DNA from 4 places in the Chitinophaga sp. 05T412 genome. Region 4 is predicted to be linked to each of the others. Evidence: riboswitches for the same ligand, from Rfam matches in the RefSeq annotation. Region 4 holds a riboswitch; each other region holds the start of a gene.

Region 1 (5,419 bases), on a different contig from region 4:
GGTGAGTGTATTGTATTGTGGAGTGGCGGTTTCGCCGGTTGTTTTTTCGTATATCAGTTGTCCGTTGTTTGTCCGGATATTGCCTTGTTGGGCCAGTTGCTGCATGCCTTTTTCGTCCAGTACAATTGTTTCTCCGTTGGCCAGGGTCAGTACCGCTTTGTTGGGTGTTGTACCGTTGACTACGAATACCGGTCTATCGGCTGCCGGGGCTGCCGGGTGATGAGGATGCCAGAACCGGTAGGTAACCGGGCCGGCTATCGCCAGCAAAACGGCTGCTGCTGCGGCCAGTTTAAGCATCCGGTATTTGCCTCCAGGCTGCACTGGCACCACCGGGGTGGCCTGTATATGCTTTAAAAGCGCCTTCCTGACCCTGTCGCCCGCATGAGTTGCCGGTGGTGCCGCCTCGGGCGTTACCTGCCGGAAAGCGGCTTGTAATTCGTTTAACAGGGTACGGTTCGACATGTCCTGCCGCAGGTAGTCCATTAGTTCAATGGCTTCCGTAGGCGTACACGTCCGCTGTTGCCAGCGGAGGAGTAATTCCTCATTATACGCGTCGTTTTTTTCGGTGGACATATCTATACTATCCGAAAAACGACTAATAGGGTGGGTGGGGATGAAAATATTTTTTTGCTATGGTTGGGTGATGACAAAACCCGATAGCAGGAAGAGGGGAAGCAACCCATCTGCGTTAGTATAAAAATAAAAGCGGATACTTTTCATGGCCATGACCATATGTTCCTTCACCGTATTCCGGGAGATACCCAGTTCTATGGCTACTTCTTCGTAGCTTTTGCTTTCCTCCCGGCATAACCTGAATACCTTTTGTCGCTGTGGGGGCAACTGACGGATGGCTTCCAGCAATAATGCTTCATACTCCTTCCATATCAGACTGGTGTCTGCATCATTTGTTTGCCGTTGTAATTCCTGCATCACCTGCAGGCGCAGCGTTTCATCGGCAGTAATCTTTTTTAACGATTTAAATACCTGGTTACGGGTAATACGATACAGGTATCCACTGAAGGACAATTCCGGATTGATACGCTCCCTGATCTCCCATATCTTTATAAATACTTCCTGTAGTGCATCTTCTGCAAAAGCAGGAATATTAACAAAGTGGAGTATGTAGGTGTAAAGTGAGGGGTAGTATTGGTTGTATAATGTGATATATGCTGCTGCATCCCCTTGCTGCAGTTTCTTCAACAGAACCGCTTCTTCATTACCCACTGGCATTGTTATTTAAAGCTAAAATAAGCAATTGGCGATAAATTTTCCGGAATTTTCTGGGGAAGACAACATCCGCTGGATTTACTATCTTCGCCACGGTTCTTTACGTATTACCATCGAAGCAAGTATTGGTTTCCGCCGAAAGGCGGGATTAAAAGGGAACTGTGTGTAAATCACAGGCTGTCCCGCAACTGTAAGTTTTGCGCAGCTCATTATACTGCAACCGGTAAATAAGATGCCACTGTTCCGCTCCGGGAATGGGAAGGTATTTGCCGGCAAAACGAGCCAGGAGACCTGCCTTTACTTCACTTTGACATTGCTTTCGCGGATTGAGGCAGGTCAGGTTTTGATAGTAGTCTTTTTTAAAACAGCTAGCTGGCTAACTGCCTGCCTGTGAATAATAATAGCCTGCTGCCTTTTCCTTTCTCCTTCCTTCCGTTAAAGTATTGTGATATATGTATAAGAGCGTGGATACTCTTTTATCACTATTAAAAACAATACCAAAATGACGATGCAGGAAAAAATGCTGAAAGCAGAGACCCGTATATTCAAAGCCGTATTTCCCAGCACAACCAACCATTACGACACCCTCTTTGGTGGCACTGCCATGTCGCTCATGGATGAAGTGGCGTTCATTACAGCCACCCGTTTTTCCCGTAAAAAAATGGTGACGGTATCCTCCGGACAAATAGATTTTACGCGGCCCATTCCTGCCGGTACGATTGTGGAATTAATTGGTAAAGTAACGGAAGTAGGCAATACCAGCTTAAAGGTGCTGGTGGAATTGTATATAGAAGAGATGTATTCTGATAGCCGGGAGAAGGCTATATCAGGCACTTTCAGCCTGGTGGCGATTGGGGATGATAAACATCCGGTGCCCATCAATAGTTAAACGGAACAAATGAGGAGGCGGGATCATGTTGTGATCCCGCCTTTTTTGGGTATTTGAGGTGTTAGTTCATAGAAATGGTCATCATTTATTTTAGATTGAGATCTTTTACACCTGTTACTTCTGTAGAAATTTCTCCCAACCAACCGGCTTCTGCACGTTGACCAGTCTGTACTTTAATAAAGTCGATACCGGTGAGTTTTACAGGGTTACCGTCTTTATCTACTGCCCAGTCGATTTTAATTCTCGCATCAGGATCGTCATTAGGCATGTTATCTGAATAGCCCCAGGAAAAAGGAAGAGATACATAGTAAGGTGAACCTGGATCGCTGGAGGTATTTTTAACATTGGCAGCAGAAAGTTTAGTGCCGGTAAACGTGATGCTGTCGCCTTTCCACTGTGGATAGTAGGATTGGTCGTGGAAGATATTTTTCGCTAGATACCCGCTACCGCCCTGGTTATCTTTCCATTTGATGTAATTCTTATCGCTGGTATAATTATCATCCGGATCTGGAGTAGGAGCCTTGGTAGTATCTGGTTTATAGTAAGTGATCTGGTAGTTTTTAATTGTTTTGGAGCTGTTGTACTCAGATCCGGCAATTTCAAACCATTCGTCGTCTGGTAATCCGTTTTTGTTTTTGTCAACGGAAACGGAGATGACGCCCGGTTCTCCGAAATTGGCAAAAGCATTGCCCAATACAACGAAAGAGTATTGACCAGGTACATTTTTGATGGTATGGTCGAAGCCCATGACTACGTAGCCACCGAAGCCACCGAGTGAAATCATACCGTTTGCCTGCGACAGCGCATCCAGTGCGTGGGCTGCCATTTTTTTATCGTCGTCGCCTTTATTCCAGGTGGGCAGGTCATTGATAAATTGTCCGGGTGCAGGGAAGTATTCAAAAACTTTAGTGACTTTGTTTAAAAAGGGGCCGGTTGGTTCCGGATCTACCKGTGTTACTGCCTGATCTTTGCTTTTGGAGCAACTGGCGGCTATCATAGCCGTAATCATACCTGCGAGTAGAAATCTTCTTTTCATAATAGTTGATTAGTGTGATTATTTATTTGCTTTCACGAAAACCATATGACCGGGGATATCTCCGGTAACGGCTGACCATTTCTTTTTCCCTGTTTTATCGAAGCAGTATAGGGTGCCGAAAGACACATAATCTTTGGCATCTGTTACAAAAAAGTCTCTGGTGGCAGGATTCACAATAATGCCATAAGGCATTCTGATGGATTTTTCTGTGCCATCTGTAATGAAGTTGGTATTGAGCAACGTTTCTGTTTTTACGTTGATCATGTTGTAGGAAACGGTCCATTTGCCGGTATTATAGCTGAACTGAGAGCCATATACAAAAGCGGTATCACCGGCGATGCAGAGGTTACTGGCGCCGATATCAAACGTTTTTTTGACCGCATCTGTTTTGGTATCAATCACAAACAGCTTCGATGGAATACTGCGATAATCGCCGCGGGAAGTCACGTATAAGTCGCCCTCACTATCCGCTTTCAGCCGATCGAGGTTGATGGCCACATCAATTTTTTTTGTTTCGGTGAAGGTGAGCAGGTCAATGACAGAAACGGTGCGATCATAATTAGGCACGCGGTAGCCACCGGAATTAGCCACATATAATTTATTATTTACCACTGCCATTTCCTCCGGTTGGTAGCCTACAATTACTTTCCGTGTTACCTGCAGGGTGGCGGTATCTACTTCTGCTACAAAGCCAATGGGAGCGGCACCATCTATTTTTACCGGCCCTGCGTAAGAGCTCACATAGGCTTTACCGTTAGCAAAGGTGATATAGCGGCAGTTGAGGATATCGATTTTTCCGAGGCGTTTGGTATCGGCTACGTTCATCACTTCTACCTTGTTGGATACGTTGATAACGGCGTATAGTTTGCTGCCATAGATCTGGATGTCGTTACCCACATCTCCTAATTCTTTTACTACCGTTGGATTTCTTTCGGCATATATATTTTTTGTATAAATGCCGGTGGTATAATCGAAATAATCGAGGGAGGCTTTATTGCTGCCCATATTGCCTTCATTCAGCAGGTACATGCCTACATAAGGTGCATTGGGTTCCGGTGTGGTTACCGGTGTGATCACCGGTTGCACAATGGTGTTTTCCTTTCTGCAGCTGATGGCGGCGCCAACAACAACAGCCAGGAGTAAGATATGTTTTGCTTGTTTCATCATGATGAATGCCATTAAATGTTAACAGCTACAATGAAGCGGTAGTTTCTACCCGGCATGGGATAGCTTTGTACTACTTCATAGAACTGGTTTGCGAGGTTATTTACCTGTGCAGTAACGTGAACGTGTATACGTTTATATTGAAATTGTTTGCCAAAAGAAACATCGCTGGTGTACCAGGCAGGTACGTAGTTTTCTGCGGCGTTGTCTTTGCCGTTAAATCTTTCCCCAGTGTAGATGAAGCTGTAATTGGCTTCCCATGATTTATAGTCGGCCGCGAGGAGTAGCGTACCGCTATGTCGGGGAATATAAGCAATCTGTTGCCCATAAAAGCCATCCATCGGATTGGTATAATCCAATGCCTGCTGGAAGGTATAAGTGGCTTTGGTGTTGAGTTGCAGTTGTTGTGTGATAGGCCAGCTGCCGCTGATTTTAGCATCGAGGCCTTTAATTTTTACTTTGCCCAGGTTCATCATGGTCCATACAAACTGGTTTTGTCCGGGGATGGCTACAATTTTATCGGTTACTTCGTTGTAATAGGCGTCTACTTCTACGTTTGCTATTGACAGCCATTTACCGGTAAATGTTTTATTCCAGGTGATGCCTGCATCGTATTGTGTGGCAAACTCCGGTTTTAGCAGGTGGTTGCCGATTGCCGTATAGTAGAGGTCATTGAAAGTAGGCATGCGGAAGATACGTTTATAAAATCCACGCACTTTCAGGTCTGGTGTTGGTAAAGGCTGCCACGAAATAAAAATGGCCGGCGTGAATTTTTGTTGATACGGTGCTGCGGTGTTGACTTTCACCGTTTCCTTCACGAGGGTGGTGAGCAGGCTGGTCTGTGCGCTGAACCGTTTGAAATTCATTGCAGATGCCGCGGCAATGAGGGTGGTGTACCTGACGGGATAGCTGAAGCTGTCCAGGCTGGCGTTTAATTTATTCCATTGAAAATCGCCGGACAGGGAGATGGTCCACCAGTTGGTGAGGGCATACTGCTGCGCCAGCGAGAAATACATTTCGTATTGGTAGTAGTGATTATTTACCGGAAACTGTGCGGTATCCTGCGTTTTGTAATGCGTATAGTCGTAGGCGTATTTCCCGTT
Region 2 (5,419 bases), on a different contig from region 4:
CGTCTGGCGCGTTCAAAGTCGATGAATATACCTTCCTGTTCCGTTCTTCTTGCTGTCGCCATGTATTAACTTATATTTAGCGCTACCACCCTCCTGATTTTCCAGCTGATCTTATATATTTGCCCATATTATACCTATACTCAAACAGATGAAAACATTCCTGCTGGCTGTAACGCTTACCTGCTCCAGTCTTTCAATATGGGCACAAGATAAAATTACGGATGAACTGAAAACGTTATCCGAAAGCAAACAATTTGACGAGATTACTAAAAAGTATACCAGTAACGTAAGTGACTACACGGCAAAATCACTCTATTATATAGGAGCCGCATATTTCATGAAGGAGGATAGTGAGGGTTGCATCAAATACCTGGATCTCTCTATTGCCAAAGACCCGAAAGATCCAAAGCCTTACTACTTAAAGGCGATGACCTTCTTTTACATGGAGAAGTTTACCGAAGCCATTATACTATTTAAAACTGCGATCAGTCTACAACCAGATGATGCCGAGAATTATAGTGCCCTGGGAGGTGCTTATTATGGCCTTAAACAACTGGATGATGCAACAGCAGCCTATACCAAAGCCACTACGCTTGATAAATGCCCTGACGCAGCCTATAATATGCTGGCACAAATCCTAACAGAAAAAGGTCAGCACATCAAGGCACTGGAAGCCTATTATGTGGCAAAATCAAAGATACCTCAGGACGCTCCCTCCTATATCAATACCTTGTACAATATCGGGCTATTGGAATACCTGCATGGAGATCTTAATAAAGCAGCCACCTCTTATTTAACACTACTTCAATTGAGTCCGGACGATATAGGTGTTTATCCTAAATTAATACAGATATATTATCGCCAAAAGGACTATGATAAGGCTAAGCCGTATAAAGACAAACTCTATGAGGCATCCAAAAAAGGTAAGCTGCCGGATCATCTGAAAGATGATTTTTGTATTGACCAGTTTAAATGGAAAGATTATGATGTAATCGTCTATGAGCGTTACGAAAATGAGAACAAAGGCAGAATTTATAACAAACAGCTTTTCTATGTAATGGATAAAGATGGCAACACCGTATTGCGTGTACAAACCGAATTTTCGCCCATCTCTGTTGAATTAAAAGGTCCCAAATACCTGCTCTGCGCCACCAAAGGGAACACTCATTTGAATCCGGCTATTGGTGTAAATGACGACACCAAATATGACGACCTTAAATCCTGGGCGGTAAAGCTTTTTGAAAAATACATGAAAGAATAATCTATAAGGGAATTAACATCCATGGGGCTCTTTATGTTCTTTATCCTTACAATAGTCATCATAGATCCATTTACCCGGTAATTTCTGGAGTAGGAGAATTTACTTTTATTTCTTATATTCAAGTATTAATGAGTAACCTGTTCTCTAACCCTTAAATAACCATTTATGCGACCCATTGCTGTACTGTCTTGTTTTTTTGTATTCACCTGTCAAATCGTAATAGCCCAGACAAATTGCGATGAGCTAAAGAAAGAAAATGAATACTTAAAGAAGTCATTGCAAATTAATACGCCTACTAAGACGGTCACGGCGGCTAAGATTGACTTCCACTTCATCCGCTGCGAAGGAAATACAAAAGCACAAACGATTAATGTGATCCTAACACTAGTGAATCATGATGCAAACAGAAGCATACTTGTCGATCCTATCCGGGTTGTGGACGTTGAGGGCAACGAGTATAGAAGTGAAGAAGTACTACTGGGGACGCAGGATCGTAGCAATGATCTATATACCGATACACCACTTAAAACAGTCATAAAAATATCCAAAGTATTGCCCGCTGTGAAAATGCTAAAAATATTGCCTATTAACTTCTTTGACCCAGCTCCAGGTACCGGACATTTTAGTCTTGAGTTAAAGGACTTACCAATTACCTGGAAATAATTTTCATTGGAGAGCTATATTACCTTTAACAGATATAATGAGGCTGTCCGGGTTTCCGGACAGTCTCATTATATCTGTATCTAGCCTAATTAAAAGAGTACGTAAAGAAAATTCCCGCCGGGAAATTCGTGTAATTCTTATAATTAGCACTTACAGCAGCTTTATTGCTGAAGTTAAACACGCTGATATTATTAATCAGGTAATCCCAGCCATAGCCTTTCATGGTATTCATATATACTTCGCCAGTCACCGGATGCACGGCAATGTTGTTATACACAATATTGGCGTTTTCTACCATTGATTTTGCATCCACCATAAATTCTGTGGAGCCCATGCTAAAAATATGACGGTATATTTTGGTGCCGGCGCCGCTAAAGTAAAGTGTATCTCCTTTGGCTGTAATGCCTGGCGTAGCGCCCCAACCGGCACTTACACTACCCGCAGTAATATCGTTGGCTTTGATTAAAGAGTAGTCCCTGTAATTGATTTTGGAAATTCTGGCGGGAGATCCGGTGGTAGATACCCAGAGGTTACCATCACTGGCTTTTATCACGCCACTCACACCGGCTTTCATATCCAGCGCATAAGTGAGGGTATCTTTATTAGCTTCTACTACGTATACTTTTGATCCGGCAGCGGCGAAGATCTTATTATTGGAAATGGCCATGGTCATCTTTGCGGCAGACCGGGTTCCCTTGATGAAGGTCAGTGCTTTGGTAACGGTGTTGAAGCGATACAAACCGTTATTGTCGCGGATAATTACATTTTCTTCATTCAGCACCGCCACATGTGTAGGCCAGCTGAGCGTTGCCAGTTCGTCGTTGTAGGCCGCTTCCTTTTTTAATGTTTCCGCATTGGCCACTACCAGTAGCCCATCATTATTAAAAGAATTTCCCATGGCATTTGATTTACCATTTTGGGAGATGATATACACTTTGTTGTTATTGATACATAAATCCTGCGCCGTATTGCCCAGATAAGTACCATTGGCTTTAAAATAAGCGCTGTCCGTTACAATGCCGCGGGGACTGATAAAGGTCAATGATCCATTCTCTGTGGTCATGTTTCCTTCATTTAATACAAATGTGCCGTATTTGTATTTTCCGTATACAGTAATAGCTGCTTGCGCCGATGTTTGCTGGTTATTACCAGAAGCGGTTACTTTAATGATATGTTCTCCTAAATCATTGGACACAAATTTAAAAGTGGTATCACTTACTCCTGCATCCTTACCATCTACCAACCAGGCGAAGGTACTGCCCTGATCTGCTTTCACTTTAAAGAACAAGGTATCTTCCTGCGCCACACTGTTTTGGGAAAGCACGTTTACAATTTGCAGGCCTGTTCCATTCGGCATTGGTACAGTGTTATCTTTTTTTGAACAGGATGCTGCCACAATGGCGATCAATGCCCCGGAGGCTAAAACGCTTTTTTTCATAAATTTTACTACTAATGGTTGTTCTCTTGATGCTATTTTGATATTTAAAAAAACTGACCTTATTACGATCTTCCGTTGTACCCTCTCCTCACCTCTTCAGATTTTTTCACAAAAAGGGCCCTCCCCGCGGTATTCGCAGGTGTTACGCTATAAAAATTCCATTCGCTACAGGGCACACGAATCAATGCTTAAAGACGCTATAAACAAGTCTTTAGTGCAGTTGACAGTAGGCCAAAATGATCCGATAGCCTGGCCGGACGACATATGAAAACAATAAGACCCTGAAATTATTTCAGTGCAAGTTGTTATCTAAAGCCTCATCCCCGAAAGCTTTTGAAATATATCTGCATTGGCAGGTCTCCTGGCTGGTTCTCACTTTAGACGGCCTTCCCATTTTTTTATTCGCTAAAAAACAGTGGCGAGTAGAATGTCAAAGTGTTGTGATAGAACTTACAGTAGCGGGTCTGCTCAGGATTTCCACCTGATTCCCTATTAATTTTAACATCCTGAAATGGGTGCTAAAAACCTAATGCGGCGTGAAAGTACGATAAAATCCTGATAAAGAAGAGGATAGATAAAAAAGAGGAATGGGTTACCGCTTAACAAAATCCGCTATGCGCTGATTCGGCTCCAGGTTTTCACRCAAATAGTAAAATACCGTATCCGTATTAAACGATATTTTTTCGGCAGCAACGATCACGTTGTTTTTGTAATCTTCTGCTTTAAACATAAAAAGCGTATACCCCTGTTCTATTTCAAATTGCAGATTCAGTTCATCTACATTATCCGGCAGTACGAAAACCGGTTGACTGGTATCTGAATGCCAGCCGGAGAAGAATCCATGAAAAAAGAAGACGCCCTCAAATACAATTTCCAGCTGATGGTAATAACACAAATCAGTACTGCCGGCAATGATCAAATTATGACCGTCATATTTATAAACATGAAAATCCAGCCATACATCCTTTCGTATGATGCTATCAATCAGATGCACTATTTCGGAAACATAGGTCGTTGTCATTACTTTATTTTTGCGATCATGCCCTGCTATTAATCCTCAACTCAAACACGCGGCCATTGGAAAGATTCACCTTTACATTCCAATAATAAGTGCCGCCATCTTCTACCTGAATAATTTGCTTTGTCAGATTAGCTTTCAGTTCGTCCTCCGGCCAAAAGAAATTTATCCAGATAATTTTCTTCCCGTTTTCACCGATAAATCCAACATACTGTTTGCCATAAAAATCCCAATTATTCCGGAGGGATTTTAACGTTTTATTGTTCATTTGCTGGAGCTTTTCCCTGACAATATCTGCTGCACGTTTTGCCTCCGCGGGGGTAGGCGTAAACCGACCCGTTGCTTTCGGATATATATCCTTAGCTGCTTTATGGCTGGCAGGAAATATGTGGCTTACGGTCCCGGTTTGCCCCAACACGGTTTGGAAACAACATAACCCGGCAATGATCATCATTAGTATAAAACGCTGCATCTTTTATTAGTTTATTATCCCTCTCTGAACTGCGTGGGCGTAATCCCCGCCTGGGCTTTAAAGAAATTAGAAAAATACGCATGATCTACAAAGCCCAGTTCAAAGGCGATTTCTTTAATGGATAGCTCAGTGATTTGCAACAGCCGCTTGGCTTCCAGCAATACCCGCTGCTGAATCAGTTTAGTGGCGGACACCTGCAAATGATTTTTACAAAGAATATTTAAATAGTTGGCCGAGATATGTAGCTGCGCAGCATAGAACCCGACTAGCTTTTCCTGCTTGTAAAATTTATCAATCAACATATTAAATTTTGCAAGCCTGGGGTTCGACTGGAATACTTTCAGATCAGTAAAAATATTCTCGGCTTCCTTGCTGACAATAGCTGCAATCACAGCGGCTCTGGCGCTGATCACTTCCTGTACGGAATTTGGCGCACTCAGTTCATCCCTGATAGCATCAAATTCATATTTCAGCAATTGAAAATTTTCGTTGGTCAATGAGATCACCGGGTGATTCATATAATTCGAAAACGAATAACGAAAAAAAGACGCAAAGCGCTCGAAGAAA
Region 3 (5,419 bases), on a different contig from region 4:
GTTGTAGTAGCTGTATACTCTCCTTGCGTCAGTATCTGTTTTATTATATGTAAAAGTGATTTCATAGTCCGGCATATCTTCCAGTCCGTAATCATCATTTTTAATTTCATACCATTCATCTGCATCCGGCTTACCATTTTTATTACGATCATACGCCACATACACAGCAGGTAAATCTAATTTTGAAAAAGTAGCTCTCAGTTCCAGGTCAGGCTTACCTGCTACGTTGGCTACGGTGTGATCAAATTTAAAGGTGGCAGATCCGCCCCAGGAGCCGATCATCAACGATGCATACGTATCTTCTTTCCGGATATCAGACGCTTTGGCCAGAAAATCGTTATACGACAGCGGATATTCTTCGCCATACTTCCAGAATTCGGAAGACCCTACAATAGACCAGTTATGATTTTTACCGGGTGCGGGCGCATACTCCAGCACCATGTATGCATTGTTTACATATTGCATCGGTTTCACCGTAATGCTGCGGGAAGAAATAGTTGTTTGCTTGCCTACTGTGGCGCGAAACTTCAGCTCGTAGGTGCCGGCTACCGTTGCAATAAAGCTCAGGTTTCTTTTTTTACCAATCACTGAATCTCCGATGGACCACTCATAGTCGTAGTCGGTACGATCTGGTCCGGTGATGGTAGGATTGATTTCTCTTACGGAACACATGGCCACTTCCGGCTGCTCTGCTATGGATATGGCAATAGGTTGCTCTACTTTAATTTTGTAAGATTGTTCCGCAGCCCCTCCTTTATTATTGACTTTAAAAACCACCTCGAAATTACCCGCTACAGCGGCTTCAAAGGTATAGTTTACCTGCCCTGCCGCCATTTGTTTTCCATTCACTAACCAGGTATAATCATTTCCTTTCAGGTTAGTAATGTTAGGCGCCAGTACAATTTTATCACCGATATTCAGTACCAGTGTATCTGCGTTTCCCCCAGAGATACCGGGAGCCCGGTACTCCTCTTTTTTACAGGAGGCAATGAACAACACAACGACTATCAGCCATTTTAGTGTAAAAATGTTTCTCATACTTTAATTTTCAGTGATTAAGGTTTAGGCAGTAAAGCAAAATGTGCGGGTATATCGCCTGTACGTACGCCCCATTTCTTTTTGCCTTCTTTTGTAAAACAGTATAGCATGCCAGGCGAAACGTAATTACCAGCATCTGTTACATAGATATCTTTGGTGGTGGGATGTACCATAATTCCATACGGTATCTCTATCTCTTTATCTGTTCCATCCGTGATAAAAGCGCGGCTCACCACCTTATGCGTGCGCGTATCCACGATGCCATAGGTAATAACATTGGAGTATGTAATATAACTCCACTCCGTACTATACACATATAGGGAGTCGCCATCCAGGTAATAGTTACTCACGGCAATAGGTATGGTGTCTGTTACTTTTTCCAGTGTTTTATCAATAAAATAAAGCCGGGAAGGCAGCTTCTTATAATCGCCCCGGGAGGTTACCCAGAGGTCACCGCGTTTATCTGCTTTGATGTGATCGAGATTATAGGCTACGTCAATTCGTTTATCTTCTTTAAAGGTGGCCAGGTCAATGACAGAAACGGTTCGCTCGTATTTTTCTGTGCTCCCGGCGCCCATGTAGCCGCCGGAATTAGCCACGTAAATTTTACCATTCGTGATTTCAAGGCCATCTGGTTGGAAGCCTACAATACATTTGGCAACAATAGAAAGCGTAGCAGTATCCACTTTGGCGACATAGCCTTTTTGCGTGTAATTGGGATTAATCTGGATAGGGCCCGCATAAGAAGTGATGTAGGCAAATCCTTTATCAAACTTAATGTAGCGGCAATTAGGAATTTCAATTTGTCCAATTCTACGGGCGGTCCTTGCATCCATCACTTCCACTTTATTGGAAGCATTGATTACCGCATAAAGCCGGCCGCCGTAAATAGCAATATCGTTCCCTACATCTCCTAATTCCTTGGGCACCGTGGGATTGATGGCGGCATAAATGTTCCGTTTATATTCTCCTTTGGTATAGTCAAAATAATCGAGCGTACTTTTGTTGCTGCCCATATTACCTTCATTCAGGAGATAGAAACCAGCAAAGCCGTTTTGTGAAGCCGAATCCAGCAAGGTGTCTTCACTTGTGAAAACTTCCACCTCTTTTCTGCAGGAAGTAGCTACGAACACCAACAACACGATAAAAAATAAGGGATGTGTTCTCATAGCTCAACAGATAAGATGATTTTATAATTACGTTTAGGCATCGGATAATTCGTTACTACATCAAAATCCTGACTGAGTACATTATTCATTTCTCCGGCAATCCGGCATTGGTAGTGCTTAAACCGGATATTTTTTGAGGCAGATATATCACTGGTGTACCACGGTTGTTCGTAGTTAACGGGGATGTTCGCGGAGTTGTTATAACGTTCGCCTACGTAAATAAAACTGTAGTTCAGTCGCCACGACTGATATTGTATACTCGAAATAAGTGATCCGCTATGCCAGGGGACATAAGGAATTTGTCCGCCATAAGTCACCTTTTGTAATTCGGTACTTTTTCGTTTGGTAAAATCCTGTGCCGACTGATAAGTATACGCCGCTCTTATATTGAAGAAGATATTTTTGGGAAGATTAAAAGCCATATCGCCCACAATGTCCACTCCCCTGATTTCTACCATCCCAACATTCATCATGGTCCAGCGAAACATGCCACTGCCTTTTGGAATAGCGAGTATTTTATTGGTGACCTGGTTAAAGTAGCCATCTGCCTGGATTTGCCATTCACTCAACAGCGATCCCGGACGACTTTTCCCATAGGAAAATCCGAGGTTGTATTGATGGGTATATTCGGGTTGCAAACGGATATTACCAATATCCGTGTAATAGAGGTCATTAAAAGTAGGCATCCGGAAGATATTCTTATAGAAGGCGCGGATGTTAAAATCTCTATTTGAAAAAGGCTTGTAGGAGAAGAATACCGCGGGCGTTATTTCATGCTTCGTGGGAGCTGCTGCTGCGGAATCTCCCTTAGAAGTATTTCCGATGGTAATCTGTTCATTCACAAAGGTACCTAAAACACTGGCCTGTATTTTCACTTTCCCAAATTCCCCTGCGCCGGCCAGGGCTACGAGGGAGGTGAATCTTTTAGGGAATACAAAACCATCCAGGTTAGCGGTCAGCGTATTGTACTGAACATCTGTGGACAGATTGATATCAATTTTTTTCGACACGGCATATTTGTTGGCAACAGATCCATACCATTCCTGCTGGCGAAAAATATTATTGATATACATTAACGTTGTATCCGGGTTGAGATAGCGCATGTAGTCATTAGCGTACTTCGCGTTGACTTGTAAATCGTACCCTTTGACAATATTTTTCTGGTAAGACCCTTGCACGAAGAAGCTCCGGTCCCACTGCCGCTGTGAGCGTTTCCAGATATTGTTAACGATGGCGCCGGGAATGCCTTTTTCAGAATCATAAAAGTATGCCTTCGCATTCCACCAACCCCGGTTGATATTGCCATATAGTCCACCTTCTACTCTTACGGCATTGATATCTCCATTTTTTCTGATGGCAGTGGTATCCCAGGCAATACTGTGAGAGTCATGAAATACTCTTTTATAACGGTATGGATAACGGCCGGAAGATTTAACATATTCTCCACTTACGGAATAGTTAACGTTTGTTGAAAGCTTCTGCTCAAATAATACAGATGGGTTGATCAGATCAAACGAACCTGTTTTAAAAACACCTTTGAAATGGGTAGTTCTGGAAGAATCGAAAACAGGCTTCCGGCTTCTCAGATAGATGCTGCCTGAGGAGCCATAGTCTTTGGCGGGTTGAAAGATCTCGCTTTTCTGACCGTTGTAAACAGAGATAGATTCGATATTATCCATGGAAAACTTCCCAAGATCTATTTGTCCGTTTTGGGCATTTCCTAACTGGATACCRTCATAAAATACGCCCATATGGTTAGTGCCCATACTGCGCATATCAACCGTTTTCAGGCCACCTATACCGCCATAGTCTTTTACCTGTACACCGGCGAAATACCGGATAGCATCTGCTACAGAAAAGCTGTTCAAACTTTTCAACTGATCATCGGACAATTTCTGCGAAGGAATCACTTCTCTATATCCAATGGTGGAAATAGTGACCCCCTTCAATGTTCTGACACGCATCGTATCTACGCGTGTAATGCTACGATCGGTTTGCTGTCCGTACAGATGAATGCCAATAGCCATTAGAAATAGCATTGGCAACGCTTTTAATGCGTTTTGCATATAGGTTAATAGTTGAAGTCGCCCGATGACTACACCGGAAGACATACTAAAAAAATTCCTGAATAAATTCAGTGGTAGCTGTATTCAAAGCTTCAACGCCGAAAGCTTTAAACGTATCTGCAATGGCAGGTCTCCTGGCTTGTTCTCACTTTGAACGGCCTTCCCATTTTTATTTTCTAAAAACAGTGGCATGCAGATGTCAAAGTGTTATAACAGAACTTACAGTAGCGGGTCTGCTCAGGATTTTCACCTGATTCCCTATTAATGCTAACATTGTGAAATCATGTTAGCAACCAAATTGCGGCGTGAAAGTACAATAAATTATTGAATAAGAGCAAGGAGGAGAATAATTATGAAGCAACAGCACGGGGAATGCTGTTGCTCATCTTTCTATAGATGACAAAAAACAAAACACCACACTAGATAAATTAAATACACCGGGATGTTCAGGTCCTGGCTACCAGAAATATTTCTCCGCTGGCAGGCAGCAGATCATCTGTTCTTCCGCTGAAATATCGGTCTGTCATATCTTTCGTGGAAATCGTTTGTATATCTTTTAATCCCACTTCTTTCGCCAATGCGACGATTTCTTCTTCTGAAAAAAAACTGACAAAGGGTGTTCCTGAAGCAGCAGCTCCTTTAATCGCCATTTCCAGCAGGGGCTGATCTTCCGGCTCCAGCAATGCTACCGGCAAATAAAAGGCGATAGCTATCAATGATCCAGATGTCAGCAACATCATTTTCCGGAGCGTGTCTATAATTGCTTCCCGGGTAAGATAAAGGGTAACACCTGTGCAGGAAACAAAAGCGGGTTGCTGTACCTGGAAGCCGCTGTGCAACAGCTCTTCCCACCAGGAGGACACTTCAAAGTTAACCGGCACAAAATGAAGATTATCGGGCATGGGGTATCCTTTTTCAAGGAGTCGTGCTGCCTTCCAGGTCAGGGTATTGGGTTGGTCTATCTCGTATATATCTACTGGTGCGCTGATGGCTTTATTTCTCTGCGCAAACGTATCCAATCCTGCGCCGAGCAGCACATACTGTTTTACGCCTTTGGCAATCTGTTCTTTCGCCAGGTCTTCAATAAACCGGGAACGGGCTACAATAGAGGCCCTGAGCCGCTTCGTATACTTCATATCGGGGCGC
Region 4 (5,419 bases):
ATCGGCGAAGCCGCCAACAGCATCCATAAAAAAGGTACCGAAGATAAAATACACGACGTTACCATCCGCGAAAACACGCTGCTACACAGCATTACCGGTGTCACCAGCGGACAGGTAAACAGTGCCCATCATCAGGCTATTCATCCCGGTCACCTGGGCCGCAACCTGATGATCAGCGCTACTTCGGCAGATAATATTATTGAAGGCATCGAGTTTGAAGATAAAACCGACAAAGCTTTTATGCTTTGTGTACAATGGCATCCCGAAAGAATGCCCAACAAAGAAACGAACCCGCTTTCACAGAAAATCAAAGCACAATTTATTCAAGCAGTAAGAAACCATTAACCATGAAAATCATTAATCCGGCTACAGGAGCAACCATTAAAACCCTGCGTGACGATACGGACGATTCTCTGATGAACAAATATACACAGGTCCGCATGGGACAAATTCAATGGATAAAAACACCTTTACCCGAGCGTATAAAAATCATCCGTAAATTCAGTGACCTGCTGGAAAAAAATATCGAGAAACTAGCCGCCGTTCTCACCTCCGAAACGGGAAAACCACTCCAGCAGTCGCGCAATGAAATCAATGGCGCCAGAACCCGCATCCAATGGATGGTTGACAATGCTGAAAAATACCTGGCAGACGAATGGGTAACGAATACGGATACACTGAAAGAGAAAGTAACGTACGAACCGCTCGGCGTGATCTGTAATATTTCTGCCTGGAACTACCCGTATCTGGTAGGCGTCAACGTGTTTATTCCGGCGCTACTGGCCGGCAACAGCGTGCTGTACAAGCCATCTGAATATGCCACCCTCACTGCTTTACAAATAGAAACCTTGCTGGTAAGAGCCGGCGTGGATGAAAATGCTTTTAAAGTAGGCATCGGTGGCAAGTATGCCGGCGAACAACTGCTGGGCCTTCGCTTTGATGGCTACTTCTTTACCGGCTCCTATAAAACCGGGAAATCCATCTATGAAAAAGTAGCGCAGAAAATGGTGCCCTGCCAAATGGAACTGGGAGGTAAAGACCCGCTCTATGTAACAGATGATATCACCGACATCGCCGCAGTAGCTGCAGCTACCGCCGATGGCGCCTTCTATAATAACGGACAAAGCTGCTGCGCCGTAGAACGGATATACGTACACGAAAAAGTATACGATGAATACGTGGCTGAATTTGTAAAAGCTGTGCGCTCGTGGAAACTGGGTCTTCCTACTGATGAAGGCGTATACTTTGGCGCCTTAACCCGGCCGGAACAACTGGAGGTACTGGAAGCACAGGTAAAAGATGCGCTGATCAGAGGCGCTACCTTATTGCTGGGAGGAAAACGCATTGATCATGATGGCAACTTCTTTGAGCCCACCGTGCTGGTACATGTGCACAACAAAATGAAAGTGATGCAGGAGGAAAGCTTTGGGCCCATTATCGGTATTATGAAAGTACAGTCAGATGAAGATGCCATACACTTTATGAATGAAACGGATTATGGCCTGACCGCATCTGTATATTCCAACAGCCAGGCGAGAGCAGAAGAAATTCTGTCGCAGGTAAATAGTGGCACTGGTTATTGGAACTGCTGCGACCGCGTTACTGCCGGGTTACCCTGGGCGGGCAGAAAACATTCGGGGTTTGGTGCAACGTTGTCGCATCAGGGAATACGCGCTTTTACGAGAACAAAATCATGGCAAATGAAGGCTTAGCCGAAAGCTGAAAGCAAAAAGCAAAAAGCTATTGTTGCGAGTGATTAAAGCGTTAATAATATACGCAATGATCATGCGCGACAATAGCTTTTTGCTTTATGCTTTTTGCTTTATGCTCCATTTCCCGTACGTTTGCATCCACAATTGGTTCCCGCCATTGGCGGGATTAAAAGGGAATCCGGTGAAATACCGGAGCTATCCCCGTAGCTGTGATCCTGCATTCATTTTCGAATGAATCGTTTTTTCCGGATACTCCAAACCACTGTCTGCCAACTGCAGATGGGAAGGTTACCGGAAAAGCAGGAGAGCCAGAAGACCTGCCAGCTGTAAACAATCATTCAGCGCTTTCGGGTGAAAGGCCAGGGATGTAAGCCTAACGGCATATATTCTATTGTGTAAAGTATTATTTACCCCAGGGCGCCTTATGCAGATGTACTAACATCGGCCTTTTGATTTGTTGTTTTTTTCCGGACCAACCATCCGGACAGGGAAAGGTATGTCATCAATCAAAACAAGTATTATATGAAAAAACAGTTATTGTCCTGCTTATTTGTAGCGTTTACCCTATTGATCGCTTCCTGTAAAAAAGAAGACGCATTAACATCGTCCTCATTACAAAAGTTAGACGTCAACACTAAAACCGGTGTTACCGCCTCATTGATCACCGGCAAGTATGCTAATGGGTTCTTTATTGCCAACGAAGGCTGGTTTGGGCATGGCACCGGCGACCTTCATTTTTATTCGTATAGTGGTGATAGTTTGGTACAGAATGTATATCAACTGGAAAACCCTACGGGCGCATTAGGCGGCGCCTCCAACACACTGCAATTTGCTACCTTCTTCAACAACAAGTTATACATCGTGGTAAAAGCAGGCGGCCCGCTGGTAGTTACCGATGGTGGCAGCATGGTGGAAACAGGTCGCATCAGTACCCTCCCTGCTAACGATGGACATGCCTTCCTCGGCGTAGACGCTACCCATGGCTTGCTGAGCGCTGCCGATGGCGTATATCCTATTACGTTACCATCCCTGGCAGTAGGTACTAAAATCAGTGGCGTATCCGGCTATACCGGCGATATGCTGAAACTCGGCAGCTACATTTTTGTATTATCTCAAACAGATGGTATCGTAGCACTGAACAGCAGCACTTACGCGGTAGTAAAAAAATTCGGCGCCGCTAACCTTGGCTTTGCGGCTGGTAAAGATGGGGCAGTATATGCTACCACAGCAGATTCCCTGGTGCGTATTGATCCCGCTACACTCACCCGCACAGCGGTAAAACTGGGCTTCACCGTACCGTCTCCATGGGGTGCATGGCGTCATGCAGGCATCAGCGCTTCTACGCAGGAAAGTGCTATTTACATTGTGCGTAACAACGGCTTTGCCGGCGGTACCCAATTGTATCGTTATGTAATTGGCAATGCAGCCTCTTTAACTACACCATTTATCACGCTGCCTACCGGCCAGTATTTCTATGGTGCAGGCGCTGCTTATAACAAAGAAACCAATGAACTGGTAGCCACCACCCTCAACGGATCAATGACCGGTAACATCAACCGTGTATTGATTTACGATGCCACCACTACTACCCTGAAAAAAACATTGACGTACAACGGCTGGTACTTCCCTGCTATGCCGGTGTTTCATGAATAAATAATAATAAAAGGCTGACGAAATCGTCAGCCTTTTATTATTATCCTGCATTTACCGTTTCCAGCAAAGTGTAATGTACATCGGAGAGGGATTGTAATTTCTTAGCGGCCCATTCCGGCGTAATATCACGCTGTGGACTGGCCAGCAACTCATATCCTACCATGAATTTCTTCACAGACGCAGAGCGTAATAATGGCGGATAGAAGTGCATATGCCAATGCCACTCCGGATGTTCACCGCTATTCACAGGCGCCTGGTGCATACCCGCGGAGTAAGGGAAGGACGTTTCAAAAAGATTATCGTACTTAGTAGCCAGTATTTTCAGAATCGACGCTAATGCCTGTTTTTCATCTTCTGTAAAATGCGTCATATCCGGTACATGACGTTTGCTGACAATCATGGTTTCAAAAGGCCATACTGCCCAGAAAGGCACCAGTGCTACAAAATGCTCATTTTCTACCAGCACACGTTCCTGCTTCTCTAACTCCTGCGCAATATAGCTTTGGAGTAAGCTTTTACTGGTAGCCTCATAGTATTTTTTCTGGTGAGATGTTTCTTTAATCAGTTCTGCCGGCAAATCGCTGGTTGCCCAGATCTGACTGTGTGGATGAGGGTTACTGCACCCCATGATGTCCCCTTTGTTTTCAAAAATCTGCACATACTTAATAGCCGGATCTGCGGATAACTGGCGGAATTCATCTTCCCATAATCCAATCACCTTTCGGATATCTGCTACGTCCAGCAGAGGTAGGGTCAGGTCGTGCCGGGGAGAAAAGCAAACCACGCGGCAAATCCCTTTTACGCCACGTGCATGCAGCAGCTGATCTACCTGTTCTACGCCAGCAGGCGTGTCTGCCATCAGGGCGCCAAAATCATTGGTAAAGGCAAAGGGCTCGGTGTAATCCGGATTCTGGTCGCCACCCATCCGGTCGTTGCCGGGACAGAGATAACAGCCGGCATCGTAGGCAGGCAAGGGCTCCTTATTTACTTTCTCTACTTTGCCATTCCATGGCCTTTTGGTACGATGTGGCGATACTAATACCCATTCACCCGTTAATATGTTTAACCGCTGGTGAGGGTGGTCTTCTAACTGGAATTCTTGCATAAATGACGGTGCTGCGTTGATTTCGACAACCATACTTACCAAGGGTATTTATGGTCAATCGGTTAATAAGCGTTAAAAATACGCGTAAAAATAATAGTTGCAACTTTTAGGCAAAAAATATTTATGTCTTTTAGACAATATCAGGCTGGAGAACCCTTATCCGGCGTCTTCTTATCATTCTTTTGTCAGGCAATTGCAGCGGCGGACTGGTTGGCGGGCATGGTCCCGGGTTAGCCAAAATACTGGCTTCTTCATCTATGCCTCATAAAAAATATAAAGGCTTAATAGTACCTTATCGCATCCAGCTTTATCTCACTGATACTATACTCATTATCCTTCTCCGGATAAATATCTTCTACTATTATTTTAATCGTATCTCTATGCCCACTGAAATTATAAAGGGTCTTATACGAAAAATCCAGGTACTGGTGCTTGTAGGTATTTTGCAAAATAATGCCCGTATCCAACACCTGCTGGTTGATAGCTAACGACATTTTCCTTATACCTCCTGATTCTTTCCACAACTGGTAACTGTGCCTGTTTCCATTGAAGATACTTAACCCACTTACAGATATCAGCGGATCTTTTCTTTCGGAATTTACCAGGCCCGGGAACCAGATAACCAGTATAATGGTGTCTCGTCCGCTAAAACTACCTGTTACTGCGGTAGTCAAACTATAATCATTCATTCCCCGTAAAGCCGGGGATGTGCTGTCATTTTTTATCCGATATACTTTGAAATCTTCTGCAGTAAAGGCATCATCATCTCCAATACCATAATTGGAGTCTTCTTCAAAGTTCATGTTATCGTTTTCAGTAGTACTTACAACTACGCGGTTTACAGTTGGTAAAGTATCCCTTGATGGCTGCTGTGACTTTATCATTGTATCTACTACTCCCTGCGTACTGTCTCTTTCACCACTACTATTGCACACACAAAACATGGCGC

The links. A riboswitch is a leader RNA that binds a small molecule or an ion and turns the genes downstream of it on or off. The one in region 4 is predicted to bind cobalamin.
Region 1: it holds a riboswitch for cobalamin, as region 4 does, so the genes downstream of both, AC1DFM_RS18900 (acyl-CoA thioesterase) here and AC1DFM_RS33695 (DUF5074 domain-containing protein) in region 4, are expected to answer to the same signal.
Region 2: it holds a riboswitch for cobalamin, as region 4 does, so the genes downstream of both, AC1DFM_RS17755 (DUF5074 domain-containing protein) here and AC1DFM_RS33695 (DUF5074 domain-containing protein) in region 4, are expected to answer to the same signal.
Region 3: it holds a riboswitch for cobalamin, as region 4 does, so the genes downstream of both, AC1DFM_RS16800 (TonB-dependent receptor) here and AC1DFM_RS33695 (DUF5074 domain-containing protein) in region 4, are expected to answer to the same signal.

Annotation. Positions count from the first base shown of each region.
Region 1 is NZ_JBFTLN010000008.1:186,290-191,708, forward strand. It holds gene AC1DFM_RS18890 (FecR family protein) at 1-573, opposite strand, end outside; gene AC1DFM_RS18895 (RNA polymerase sigma factor) at 631-1,224, opposite strand; cobalamin riboswitch at 1,337-1,540, shown strand; gene AC1DFM_RS18900 (acyl-CoA thioesterase) at 1,730-2,116, shown strand; gene AC1DFM_RS18905 (hypothetical protein) at 2,202-3,152, opposite strand; gene AC1DFM_RS18910 (YncE family protein) at 3,171-4,319, opposite strand; gene AC1DFM_RS18915 (TonB-dependent receptor) at 4,331-5,419, opposite strand, start outside.
Region 2 is NZ_JBFTLN010000007.1:314,202-319,620, forward strand. It holds gene AC1DFM_RS17745 (tetratricopeptide repeat protein) at 149-1,261, shown strand; gene AC1DFM_RS17750 (hypothetical protein) at 1,427-1,924, shown strand; gene AC1DFM_RS17755 (DUF5074 domain-containing protein) at 2,010-3,362, opposite strand; cobalamin riboswitch at 3,697-3,908, opposite strand; gene AC1DFM_RS17760 (hypothetical protein) at 3,955-4,383, opposite strand; gene AC1DFM_RS17765 (hypothetical protein) at 4,400-4,852, opposite strand; gene AC1DFM_RS17770 (AraC family transcriptional regulator) at 4,867-5,419, opposite strand, start outside.
Region 3 is NZ_JBFTLN010000007.1:72,680-78,098, forward strand. It holds gene AC1DFM_RS16790 (hypothetical protein) at 1-1,038, opposite strand, end outside; gene AC1DFM_RS16795 (YncE family protein) at 1,056-2,207, opposite strand; gene AC1DFM_RS16800 (TonB-dependent receptor) at 2,204-4,273, opposite strand; cobalamin riboswitch at 4,381-4,588, opposite strand; gene AC1DFM_RS16805 (class I SAM-dependent methyltransferase) at 4,720-5,419, opposite strand, start outside.
Region 4 is NZ_JBFTLN010000025.1:20,676-26,094, forward strand. It holds gene AC1DFM_RS33685 (gamma-glutamyl-gamma-aminobutyrate hydrolase family protein) at 1-345, shown strand, start outside; gene AC1DFM_RS33690 (aldehyde dehydrogenase family protein) at 348-1,712, shown strand; cobalamin riboswitch at 1,841-2,051, shown strand; gene AC1DFM_RS33695 (DUF5074 domain-containing protein) at 2,235-3,365, shown strand; gene AC1DFM_RS33700 (UDP-glucose--hexose-1-phosphate uridylyltransferase) at 3,406-4,503, opposite strand; gene AC1DFM_RS33705 (hypothetical protein) at 4,752-5,419, opposite strand, start outside.